Regions from separate parts of the Enterobacter sp. Taxon_2 genome, predicted to be linked through region 1. Evidence: predicted binding sites of a transcription regulator. Region 1 holds the regulator's gene; each other region holds the start of a gene.
What was found. The regulator Fur, encoded in region 1, represses iron uptake genes when iron is present. The targets are predictions, from matches to a motif close to ATAATAATGAGAACNACTATCAA.
Positions count from the first base shown of each region.

Region 2: sodA (superoxide dismutase [Mn]) is a predicted target of Fur. The motif match lies at 1,509-1,531, and genes of this name have one in related genera.
Region 3: zupT (zinc transporter ZupT) is a predicted target of Fur. The motif match lies at 1,434-1,456, and genes of this name have one in related genera.
Region 4: bfd (bacterioferritin-associated ferredoxin) is a predicted target of Fur. The motif match lies at 1,580-1,602, and genes of this name have one in related genera.

Region 1 is NZ_CM178024.1:1,289,765-1,292,884, reverse strand. It holds gene ybfE (LexA regulated protein) at 53-340, shown strand; gene fldA (flavodoxin FldA) at 496-1,026, shown strand; gene fur (ferric iron uptake transcriptional regulator) at 1,317-1,763, shown strand; gene chiQ (ChiQ/YbfN family lipoprotein) at 1,861-2,190, opposite strand; gene chiP (chitoporin ChiP) at 2,238-3,120, opposite strand, start outside.
Region 2 is NZ_CM178024.1:4,754,908-4,758,027, forward strand. It holds gene yiiM (6-hydroxyaminopurine reductase) at 69-743, opposite strand; gene sodA (superoxide dismutase [Mn]) at 815-1,435, opposite strand; gene AC4IC4_RS22590 (helix-turn-helix domain-containing protein) at 1,639-2,187, opposite strand; gene AC4IC4_RS22595 (AzlC family ABC transporter permease) at 2,290-2,949, shown strand; gene AC4IC4_RS22600 (AzlD domain-containing protein) at 2,949-3,120, shown strand, end outside.
Region 3 is NZ_CM178024.1:4,110,478-4,113,597, forward strand. It holds gene AC4IC4_RS19460 (glutathionylspermidine synthase family protein) at 1-390, shown strand, start outside; gene ygiD (4,5-DOPA-extradiol-dioxygenase) at 484-1,272, opposite strand; gene zupT (zinc transporter ZupT) at 1,469-2,242, shown strand; gene AC4IC4_RS19475 (fimbrial protein) at 2,577-3,120, shown strand, end outside.
Region 4 is NZ_CM178024.1:4,396,802-4,399,921, forward strand. It holds gene AC4IC4_RS20980 (prepilin peptidase) at 345-818, shown strand; gene bfr (bacterioferritin) at 802-1,278, opposite strand; gene bfd (bacterioferritin-associated ferredoxin) at 1,351-1,545, opposite strand; gene tuf (elongation factor Tu) at 1,725-2,909, opposite strand; gene fusA (elongation factor G) at 2,979-3,120, opposite strand, start outside.

The sequences.
Region 1 (3,120 bases):
TTATCGCCCGGGCATTAGCAGGGCGGCGTGTTTCCCCCGAAGTCTCAGAATCATGGCCAAAGAACAAACGGACCGTACGACACTAGATCTGTTCGCGAATGAGCGTCGCCCGGGACGACCCAAGACGAATCCGCTTTCGCGCGATGAACAGCTGCGTATCAATAAACGCAACCAGCTTAAACGCGATAAAAATCGTGGGCTTAAGCGTGTCGAACTGAAGCTTAACGCCGACGCCGTCGATGCGCTGAACGAGCTGGCCGACGCGCGAAATATCAGCCGCAGCGAACTCATTGAAGAGATGTTGATCGCGCAGCTTGAGACGTTACGCGGCCAGGCATAAGTCTGAAAATCCTCTTTATCACCCTTTTCATGTAGCACAGAGTGCAGTCCTGCGCGATAGCTGTTTCCGCAGGGTTGCCAGTTCTGCTATTATTGCCCTTATCCGTGGCCGAATTGCGCCACCATACTATTAAGTTTCAAGAGGTTATTTTACTCATGGCAATCATCGGCATTTTCTTTGGCAGTGATACCGGCAATACCGAAAATATCGCAAAAAACATTCAAAAACAGCTCGGTAAAGACGTTGCTGATGTGCATGACATCGCCAAGAGCAGCAAAGAAGATCTGGAAGGCTATGACATTCTGCTGCTGGGTATCCCAACCTGGTACTACGGTGAAGCCCAGTGCGACTGGGATGATTTCTTCCCGACGCTGGAAGAAGTCGACTTCAACGGTAAGCTGGTCGCCCTGTTTGGCTGTGGCGATCAGGAAGACTACGCCGAATACTTCTGTGACGCGCTGGGCACCATCCGCGACATCATTGAGCCGAATGGCGCGGTTATTGTAGGCCACTGGCCGACCGCCGGTTACCACTTCGAAGCGTCTAAAGGCCTGGCCGATGACGATCACTTCGTGGGGCTGGCCATCGATGAAGACCGTCAGCCAGAACTGACCGCCGAGCGTGTTGAGAAGTGGGTGAAGCAGATCCGTGAAGAACTGCACCTGGACGATATTCTGAACGCCTGATTTTTTCGCGGCGCAACCGCGGTTGCGCCCATGCCCCAGGTCAAACCGATTAAATTAATCGCTACAATCTTTTAACTTTTTCGCCCAGACCTGTACAATGTCTCCCTGATAAAATGTGGTTTTCCATTGAGCAAGTTTGTTGGTGATACCCCATTTTTATAAGCATATTTTGCCTGAGACTTGCAGTTTTCATTTAGCCATGGCAGTTCTATAATGAGACGCATTATCCCAGGTGCATTTTCTGTCACTTCCTACAGAAGTGAATCGTTTAGCAACAGGACAGATTCCGCATGACTGACAACAATACCGCATTAAAGAAGGCTGGCCTGAAAGTTACGCTTCCTCGGTTAAAAATCCTTGAAGTGCTTCAGGGTCCAGACAATCACCATGTCAGTGCGGAAGACCTTTATAAACGTCTTATCGACATGGGTGAAGAGATTGGGCTGGCTACCGTCTATCGCGTGCTGAACCAGTTTGATGACGCGGGCATTGTTACCCGTCATAATTTTGAAGGCGGTAAATCTGTTTTCGAACTGACCCAGCAGCAGCACCACGATCACCTGATCTGCCTCGATTGCGGCAAGGTCATTGAATTCAGCGATGATTCCATCGAATCACGCCAGCGTGAAATCGCCGCGCGTCATGGCATCCGCCTGACCAACCACAGCCTGTACCTTTACGGTCATTGCGCTGAAGGCGATTGCCGCGAAGACGACCACGCGCACGACGCGAAATAAACAAGTGTTCATATTCTGAGCCAGCCGTAAGGTTGGCTTTTTTTTTGCCTAAAAAAATGCCCGGTAGCGCAGCGCCACCGGGCATGATAACAACGAGTTACTTACTGTTATTACTTCGAATTTCTTTCCAAATCTGGTCGCAACGCTTCGCCACTTCCTGATCGTTGCCGGTTTTACGCGCCTGGATACAGGCCTGGTAATCCATTACGCGGACATTTTCCTGCGTCGCGAACTGCTCATGCGCTTTCTCTTTCTTCAGCACGTTTAGCACGCTCTGGCAGGCTTCAATTTTCTCCGGCGAACCTTCCGCAGTATTAATGCAGGCGCTATACGCCTCCTTCAGGCGGGAGTCCTCTTTTGGTGCCTGAGTCTGAGCACACCCCACCAGCCCTGATGCCAGCAACGCGACAACTACGATTTTTTTCATCATATACAGTCTCCATACCGGCGGGACTCAGCCCGCCGGTGCGTTTATCAGAAGATGGTGAATGGGGCGATAACCATGAATTTCACGTCACGTTCATCCTGGAAGATGTTGCCGTAACCGCCCGCATAGCTCGGGATATCGGAGTGGTTGTCATACTGGGTGAAGTGCAGTTTGAACATCGTGCCTTTCGCGCGGCCATCCTGCAGGGTATAGATTGCATCCAGACTGTAGGAAGACTCTTTCAGACGATAGTTTGGATCGTAGTAAGCATCCGGTGTTGCCATGTCGGCAGGTTTTGCGTCCCAGGCGTAAGCGTAAGAAGCGCCCACCGCCCAGCCAGGCAGGTTCCAGTTTTTCAGATCGTACATTGCACCGAAGAAGACCGCTTTCTCGCCGTCGGCGTTGAAGTCTGAGCGGTTATCCCACCAGATATCAAGACGGCCGTTGGAGGAGGCGTAGGTCGGAGTCATACGCTGCAGGAAGTAGCCCTGCTGCCCTTCCGCCTTCACCCATGTGCCTTCCAGACGCAAATCAACCTGGCCAACCTTGTAGCCGAAGGTGAGTGCCTGCAGCCACGCGGTGCCGTCATAAATGTCATTGACCCCACCGTTACTGACTTTATCGCGCGTACCGTAGAACTGGTAGCTGGTACTCAGCGGGCTACCCGCGACATCAAACTTATAGCTGGCTTTGGCAAAGTACTGATCGATATAGCCTTGTGCCTGACCAAATGCCGCTTCAAGCACCAGATCGTTTTTGAAGTCGTATTTCGCGCCCAGCGAGTGCAGGTAATCGACTTTGGTTTTTTTATCGTTCTGGTAGAACTTGTCCATCTCGATATGCCACGGCGCTTTGTACTCGTTGGTCCACATATAGGAGAAGCTCAACGCACCCGCATCACCGTAGTCAAAGTTAGCTCCCGCTTCCGCA
Region 2 (3,120 bases), 1.4 Mb from region 1:
AGGTTGAGTACGGTGTAAAAGAAGGGAGCATCCCCCGTTAGCACGGGGGAGACGAACGAAAGAGAAACCTATTTACCCCATAACCGACGGGCATTGTCTTCAATTTTGTTACTGAGCCGCCGTTTTTGCATGGTGCGCGTCCAGCTGGTCGACAACCCCGCCGCTGACAGCAGACGGTGATACTGTTCGTCATCAAACGGCATATGCCAGGCAATGGCGCAGGCGTCATAAACAGACACATCGCTCAGGCGTGATGCCAGCTCAAGCGGTGCGTCCGCTGAAACCTGCCCAGCCAGCACCACACGGTACAGCCAGCCGGTTTTACCCGCGTTTTGCATCTGAGCCGACATGTCATGAATGCCGAAATGGAAGTTGAGCTTGAAGCACGGCGAGCGAGGCTGCGTCACCTGAATCAGGGCATCGCCCCAGCGGTAAATATCACCGATAAAGACGTTTTGCTCGGTCAGCCCTTCGGTCGAGAGGTTCTCACCGAACGCGGGCGCGACAAACAGATCCGCCTGTTCGGGGAATTCGGCTTTCCAGTGCTGATAGTGCTCGCGCGGGTAGTGGCACAGCGCGCGCTCGGGCCCGCCGTGGATTTTCTTTTCGGCCTGCTCGTCACCCGCCAGCCCGAGGTCGGTAAGCGTCAGCTCACCGTCGACCTGAATTTTAGCGATGGCGCTCGGGCGACTGCCGTCGTACTCCCTTACCTTGCCTGTAAACACGTTCACCGGGTAATGCATTGCTGCCTCCATTACGCAGATACAAAAAAAGCGAGTCATAAGACTCGCTTCTCACAGGCGTCAACGCAACCTTATTTTTTAGCGGCGAAACGTGCTGCAGCTTCGTCCCAGTTCACCACGTCCCAGAACGCTTTGATGTAGTCCGGGCGACGGTTCTGGAATTTCAGGTAGTAAGCGTGTTCCCACACGTCCAGACCCAGGATTGGGAAGCCGGATGCGCCAGAGATCGCTTCACCCATCAGCGGGGAGTCCTGGTTAGCAGTAGAAACCACCGCCAGTTTGTCACCTTTCAGAACCAGCCACGCCCAGCCAGAGCCGAAACGAGTAGCAGCGGCTTTTTCGAATTCCGCTTTGAAGTTGTCCACGGAACCGAAGTCGCGCTCGATAGCCGCTTTCAGGTCGCCCTGCAGGGTGGTACCGGTTTTCAGGCCTTTCCAGAACAGGCTGTGGTTAGCGTGGCCGCCAGCGTTGTTACGCAGAACGGTTTTCTTGTCCGCTGGCAGTTGGTCCAGCTTGGTGATCAGCTCTTCAACAGGCAGGTTAGCGAACTCTGGCAGGCTTTCCAGCGCGGCGTTCGCGTTGTTCACATAGGTCTGATGGTGTTTAGTGTGATGGATTTCCATCGTCTGCTTGTCGAAATGCGGTTCCAGTGCGTCGTAGGCATACGGCAGGGATGGCAGTGTATAACTCATAATCCTCTCCATTATTGTCGGGCGGCACAGCTGTTAATGCCGCGTAAGCAGTTGGTTCATTATAGTTAATTAAATGATATTGAAAATGATTATCAATGCCGTAGTTTTTATAAGGTTATTCACATTCTGACAAAAGCTAAAATGGGTAATTCACTCAGGAGGTTAACGGAAGATGCTGCCGCGAAGACGACAGCATTGTCGGGTTAGTTTTGTTCCGCCACCAGCAGCGCGTAAGTGTCTGGCTCCAGGGCCTTAAAGATGTGCGGCTGGTCGGCGGGATAACAAATGTAATCCCCTGCGCCGAGCTCTTCCGCCGCGTCAAGCAGGCCAACCAGCGCCCGTCCCTGCGTGACAATGATATGCTCAACCGAGCCTGGCGGATGCGGCTGGGAAATACGGTCTGCACCCGGCTGGGTCATCAGAAGATACACATCGCGGCGCGCGCCGGGGGGGCATGCGGCCAGTAAAATAGCCTCGTAATTAGCCTGTCCGGCGACCACTTTCGTCCCTTCACCGCGGCGGATCACCTGTGTGGTCGGCAACTGCGGCTCAAGCAGGCGGGCGAAAGGAATATCCAGCGCCACGCAAAGCGACCACAGCGTTTCCAGGCTAGGGTTACCGTTGCCGGACTCCAGCTGGGAAAGGGTGGATTTTGCGATCCCGGCACGACGGGCAATTTCCGCCAGTGAAAGCCCGGTTCGCAGGCGTTCTCGCACCAGATTTTTGGCGATCAGGCTGATCGGCTGCGTCATATAACGGCCTCTTGTTCTATAAAACGAACGAATCGTTCGTCTTGAAAATCAGTTTCGTTGCGTTCATTATAATGGATACACGTTCGATATGGCTAAAATTGTATGAAGCATCATCTCTCTTGCCTGAAAGGCGACACCATAAAAGCAATTATCCTGGTCTGCCTCGCGGTGGGCGTGGTCGGGATGTCCTACGGCTCCCTGGCGATGGCCTACGGTTTCCCGGTCTGGGTACCGTTTGTACTCTCCATCACCGTACTCGCGGGCGCGTCAGAGTTTATGTTTATCGGCATTGTGGCAAGCGGCGGTAACCCACTGGCAGCCGCAGCCGCGGGGTTGCTGGTCAACGCGCGGCACGTGCCGTTTGGCGTGACGGTGCGTGAACTGGTAGGCAAACGCGGTCTGAGCCTGTTGGGCTGCCACATTATGAACGACGAAAGCGTGGTGTTTGGCCTGTCGCAAAAAACCGCCGAGCAGCGTAAGGCCGCCTACTGGCTGTGCGGCTTAGGCGTCGCCATCGTCTGGCCGCTCGGTGCGCTGCTGGGCGCAATGGTTGGCAAACTGTTACCTGACCCGGAAACCATCGGCCTGGACGCGGTATTTCCGGCCATATTGCTGGCGCTGGTGGTTCCCGCATTTAAAAACCGTACCACGCTGATCCGCGCCTGCAGCGGGGCCGCGCTTTCACTGGCTGCCGTGCCGTTTGCCCCGGTAGGATTACCGGTGCTGCTCTCTTTACTGGGTCTTACTGCGAGGAAAAAATAATGGGAAATATGACGTTTTTTATTCTCGGCATCGCCATTTTGTCTGCGGGAACGTATCTGATGCGTCTTGGCGGGGCGAAACTGGGCAGCAGGCTGGCACTGTCAGAACGCTCTCAGGCGCTGCTTTCGGACGCGGCAACAGTGCTGCTTTTTTCCGTGGCGCTGGCAACCA
Region 3 (3,120 bases), 2.0 Mb from region 1:
CCGGCCTGGAAGAGCATTATCTCTAACAAAGCCCTGCTGCCGATGCTCTGGGAGATGTTCCCGAATCACCCTAACCTGCTGCCCGCGTATTTTGCGGAAGATGATTACCCGCAGATGGAGAAATACGTCGTTAAGCCGATCTTCTCCCGCGAAGGCGCGAACGTGTCGATTATCGAAAACGGTAAGACGCTGGAAGCGGTTGAAGGGCCGTACGGCGAAGAAGGGATGATCGTCCAGGAGTTCTGGCAGCTGCCAAAATTTGGCGACAGCTATACGCTGATTGGCAGCTGGCTCATCAACGATCAACCGGCCGGGATTGGCATTCGCGAAGATCGCGCGCTGATCACGCAGGATCTGTCGCGGTTCTATCCGCATATTTTTGTGGAGTAAGACTGCGGCCTGATGCCCTCACCCCAGCCCTCTCCCACAGGGAGAGGGTGCACACACTAAAAACGGCAACCTGAAGTTGCCGTTTTGCTTTTATTACCCCACCTGCACCGACAGCATACTCAGACTCCCCATCTCAATCCCGTCGACCGGGATCGTAACCGGCTCCTGACCGTCCCACGCGCCAAGCACGTACAGCAGCGGCAGGAAGTGTTCCGGCGTCGGGTTAGAGAGCGAACCGCCCTCATGATCCAGATAGTTCACCAGCGGATGCGCATCAGCCGGACCCTGCCACGTCAGGTTCGCTTTAACGTAGTCATTAAAAGCGGTCGCCCATGGATATGGCGTGTTTTCACCGTGCCAGCGCGCCGTACGCAGGTTATGCACCACGTTGCCGCTTGCCACCAGCATGATGCCTTCATCACGCAGGGTTGCCAGCTTGCGGCCCATTTCCAGATGCCAGGCGGCAGGTTTGGTGCTGTCGATGCTCAACTGCACCATTGGGATATCGGCATCCGGATACATCTTAATCAGCACGCCCCAGGCTCCGTGGTCAAAGCCCCAGGCTTCTTTATCCAGCGTAACCGGAACGGGAGCCAGTAAATCAACCAGCTGTTGTGCCAGTTCAGGCGAACCCGGCGCAGGATAATGCGTATCGTACAGCGCCTGCGGGAAGCCGCCAAAATCATGAATGGTTTTTGGCGCTTCCATGGCGGTCACGCCCGTTCCACGGGTGAACCAGTGCGCGGATACCACCACAATCGCTTTTGGACGCGGCAACGTCTCGCCCAGATGACGCCAGGCACGGGTATAGACGTTGTCTTCCAGAACGTTCATTGGGCTGCCGTGGCCTAAAAACAGGGCTGGCATACGGGAAGAAGTCATGATGATATCCTTACAGAAGGTGTCAATTTAATGGTGCTACATTACGCGCAATCCGGCAAAGATGAACGCAGATAAGCGTGAAGATCATCATCAGGAAATTTGAATGTAAGGAATGTGTAAAGCCGGGGTTCGCCCCTCGCTTTGCCAGAAATGAATCATTTATATTAATGAGAATCATTATCACAAGGAGTTATGCATGTCAGTCCCCTTGATCCTGACCATACTCGCGGGCGCTGCGACCTTTATCGGTGCGATCCTCGGCGTACTTGGTCAAAAGCCCTCTAACCGCGTGCTGGCCTTCTCGCTGGGCTTTGCTGCCGGGATCATGCTGCTCATCTCCCTGATGGAGATGCTGCCTGCCGCGCTGGGCACAGAAGGCATGTCTCCGCTGCTGGGTTACGGCATGTTTGTCTTTGGCCTGCTGGGATACTTTGCCCTCGACCGTGTGCTGCCTCACGCGCATCCGCAGGATTTAATGCAGAAAAACGTGACGCCTATGCCGCGCAATATCAAGCGTACCGCCGTGCTATTAACGCTTGGTATCAGTCTGCATAATTTCCCGGAAGGGGTCGCCACCTACGTGACGGCCAGCAGCAATCTGGAAATGGGCTTTGGCATCGCGCTGGCGGTCGCCTTACACAATATTCCTGAAGGACTGGCCGTCGCCGGACCGGTATATGCCGCCACGGGCTCGAAACGCACCGCGGTGTTCTGGGCAGGTATTTCCGGGATGGCCGAAATCCTTGGAGGGGTGCTGGCCTGGTTGATCCTCGGAAGTCTGGTCTCCCCTGTGGTGATGGCTGCCATTATGGCCGCGGTTGCCGGGATCATGGTTGCGCTCTCCGTCGATGAGCTCATGCCGCTGGCAAAAGAGATCGATCCCAATAACAACCCCAGCTATGGCGTACTGTGCGGAATGTCGGTGATGGGATTTAGCCTGGTGTTATTACAATCGGCGGGTATCGGTTAGCATTAACCTGCCTCCGTGTCATACGGAGGCAGGTTTGCGAAACGTTAATATAGAGATAAAAATGCGCTATTCTGTTGTCAAAAATACGCACCTCATAAATAATATTATTTTATAGAAATAAACTTATAAAATTCAATAATTATACTATCTAAGCTCACCATATAAATTGTCAATTTAAGCCGTTACTTATAATCAAAATGAATTATATATTAATATAATCTTAAAATGGCTTTAAGCTACGATAATCGCATCCCTCCACCGCTCTCCCGTATACTCAACGTGCGTTCTGAAATTAATATTCAGAGTATGAATTCGTTTGAAAAAGGATATTTTCATGTATATGGGTAAAAAAGTTCTGTTAGCCGTTGCTATGGCTGCCATCGTATCGGGTTCTGCCTTTGCTGACGACCAGGGCTCAGGCAAAATCAAATTCAAAGGTGTAGTCATTGATGCCCCTTGCAGCATTGCACCAGACAGCGTTGATAAAGAAGTCGATCTCGGTGAAGTGACCACGGCCGTCATCAACGCCAACAAAAAGTCTACCGCTGTTCCGGTGGATATTAACCTGGAAAACTGCCAGCTTGACGATCCGGCAGATGAGACTGACACGCCAATTACCAAAGTCGATGTTACTTTCACCAGCGCAGCAACAGACGCGACCGACACCAGCCTGATGACAAACACCTACGCAAGTGGCGCACAGAACGTGGGCGTTCGTCTTCTGGATAATGCCGAAGCCAACATTACGCTGGGTGCGGCTAACGAAGTTGATCTGCTGGCAGGCTCCACCACGCAGACGCTGCACTTCAAAGCGTTAATGGAAGTCCTTGCAGGCAAAACCGCGACTGCGGGTCAGGTTGAAGCCACCGCTAACTACG
Region 4 (3,120 bases), 1.7 Mb from region 1:
ATTACTCCTCAAACCCATTACGATTGATGGGAGAGTGTAACCGTTCTTACGTAGCTCCCCAATTGGGAGCATTGTTGAGTAACAAAATGAGCTACTCTGGTTCTGATTGAACCCGCCGTCAATTACGACAAGCCCGCGCATTATACGTAAATCTGGGCAAGACGCAAGTGCCGTTTAGAAATTAAGCGCCAAAGGCGCAGGATGCGTAAGAGCGCGCAACATTTCATGCAATATATTCTGCGGCGATGCTTTGTTTCGAGCCGCTACGCATCTCCGTTTTTTGTGCATTGCCGGCCAGGCCGATTATAACGACTATGCGCTCAAACCCGTTTGAGGCCTTTTACATGCTAACCACCCTCCCCTTTCTGCTGATCTATCTTTCACTGACTGCCTTACTGGTACATGCCGATATTCGCTACGGTCTGCTTCCCGATAAATTTCTCTGCCCGCTGCTATGGGCTGGGCTGCTCTTCCAGCTCTGTATCCAACCTGATTTTCTGCCGAGCGCGGTGGCGGGTGCGATGGCTGGATATATTGGCTTTGCCGTTATTTACTGGGGCTACTGGTTTATCTGCCGGCGTGAAGGTATGGGATATGGCGATGTGAAATACCTGGCGGCGCTTGGTGCATGGCATGGCTGGTGCGTACTGCCAATGCTGGCGTTACTCGCGGCGCTGATGGCGCTTCTTTGCATTCTTGTCTTTTCGTTCATTCGCTCTGATAAGAAGGCAATAAAAAACCCGCTGCCTTTTGGGCCATTTCTGGCAGCAGCGGGTTTATGCGTAGGCTGGAAGACGTTGCTTATTCTTCCACTTTAATCTGTGACTGAAGGTAGTTCTGCAGGCCAATTTTAGCAATGAGATCCAGCTCTGTTTCCAGCCAGTCAATATGCCCTTCTTCATCGGCCAGGATCTGGATCATCATATCGCGGCTGACGTAGTCATGTACGCTGTCAGCATAGGCAATGGCTTCACGGAGATCTTTAGCGCCTTCAAGTTCCAGCCTGAGGTCGGAACGCAGCATCTCTTCGACATCTTCTCCGATGCCCAGCTTGCCGAGATCCTGCAGGTTTGGAATGCCTTCAAGGAATAAAATACGCTCGATATATTTATCAGCGTGTTTCATCTCATCTATAGATTCATGGTACTCAACGTCGTTTAAACGTTTGAGTCCCCAGTTTTTGAACATTCTCGCGTGAAGAAAATACTGGTTGATTGCGACAAGCTCATTTCCCAATAATTTATTGAGATAACTTATGATTTTAACATCACCTTTCATTATATAGTCCCTCCGCTTCCACTCATTGAAGCGTAGATCGGGCTACAGGGATGTCAAAAAAAAGATGGGCGCTTACGCGATCTCTTTGTATTCCGGGATCTGCATCAGTTCGTCCTGCATGATCTCTCGCGCAGCACGTACACATTTACCGCATTGATTTCCCACCGGAACAAATTTGCGAAGCTGCTGGAATGACTGGGGCTGAAACTGGCGAACGGCCTGACGTATTTTTTTGTCGCTTACACCATTACATAAACAAACGTACATAGAAACTCCCGTTCAAATTATGCGCAAAGTGTAAGTGAGAATGGTTATGATTACAATAGCACAAACGCCAGAATGCGGGGCGGGAGCAGGCAAAAAATGCGAAATTTTGTGACAACGCCTGAGCGGCAGAAAACAAAAAAGGACGCCGAAGCGTCCTTTTTTTATTCGGGGATAATTAATTAGCCCAGAACTTTAGCAACAACGCCCGCGCCAACGGTACGGCCGCCTTCACGGATTGCGAAACGCAGACCGTCGTCCATCGCGATTGGGTGGATCAGAGTCACAACCATCTTGATGTTGTCGCCTGGCATTACCATCTCAACGCCTTCTGGCAGTTCGATGGTACCGGTCACGTCAGTAGTACGGAAGTAGAACTGTGGACGGTAGCCTTTGAAGAACGGAGTATGACGGCCGCCTTCGTCTTTGGACAGGATGTACACTTCAGATTCGAACTTGGTGTGTGGCTTGATTGAGCCTGGCTTCGCCAGAACCTGACCACGTTCGATTTCTTCACGTTTGATACCACGCAGCAGAACACCAACGTTCTCACCAGCACGGCCTTCGTCCAGCAGTTTGCGGAACATTTCAACGCCAGTACAGGTAGACTTCGCAGTCTCTTTGATACCAACGATTTCAACTTCTTCGCCAACTTTGATGATACCGCGCTCTACACGACCGGTAACAACGGTACCACGACCGGAGATGGAGAATACGTCTTCGATTGGCAGCAGGAATGGCTTGTCAATCGCACGCTCTGGTTCTGGGATGTAAGAATCCAGGAAGCCAGCCAGTTCGATGATTTTCGCTTCCCACTCAGCTTCGCCTTCCAGCGCTTTCAGAGCAGAACCACGAACGATTGGGGTATCGTCGCCTGGGAAATCGTACTGAGACAGCAGTTCACGAACTTCCATCTCTACCAGTTCCAGCAGCTCTTCGTCATCAACCATGTCGCACTTGTTCAGGAACACGATGATGAAAGGAACGCCTACCTGACGACCCAGCAGGATGTGCTCACGAGTCTGAGGCATTGGGCCGTCAGTCGCAGCAACAACCAGGATCGCGCCGTCCATCTGCGCAGCACCGGTGATCATGTTTTTAACATAGTCGGCGTGGCCTGGGCAGTCTACGTGTGCGTAGTGGCGAGTCGGGGTGTCATATTCAACGTGGGAAGTGTTGATGGTGATACCACGAGCTTTTTCTTCTGGTGCGTTATCGATCTGGTCGAATGCACGAGCAGAACCACCGTAGGTTTTAGCCAGAACGGTAGTGATTGCAGCAGTCAGGGTAGTTTTACCATGGTCAACGTGGCCGATAGTACCAACGTTGACGTGCGGTTTTGTACGTTCAAATTTTTCTTTAGACACGGCTATATTCCTTACTATAGTGCTCTCCCCTGTGGAGAGAGCACGGGACTTAGGTTTTAATCCTGTGGATTACTTACCACGGGCTTCAATAACGGCCTGAGCAACGTTGTTAGGCGCATCATCATACTTCAGGAATTCCATGGTGTATGATGCACGACCTTTGGTCAGAGAACGCAGCTGAGTTGCATATCCGAACATTTCAGACAGCGGA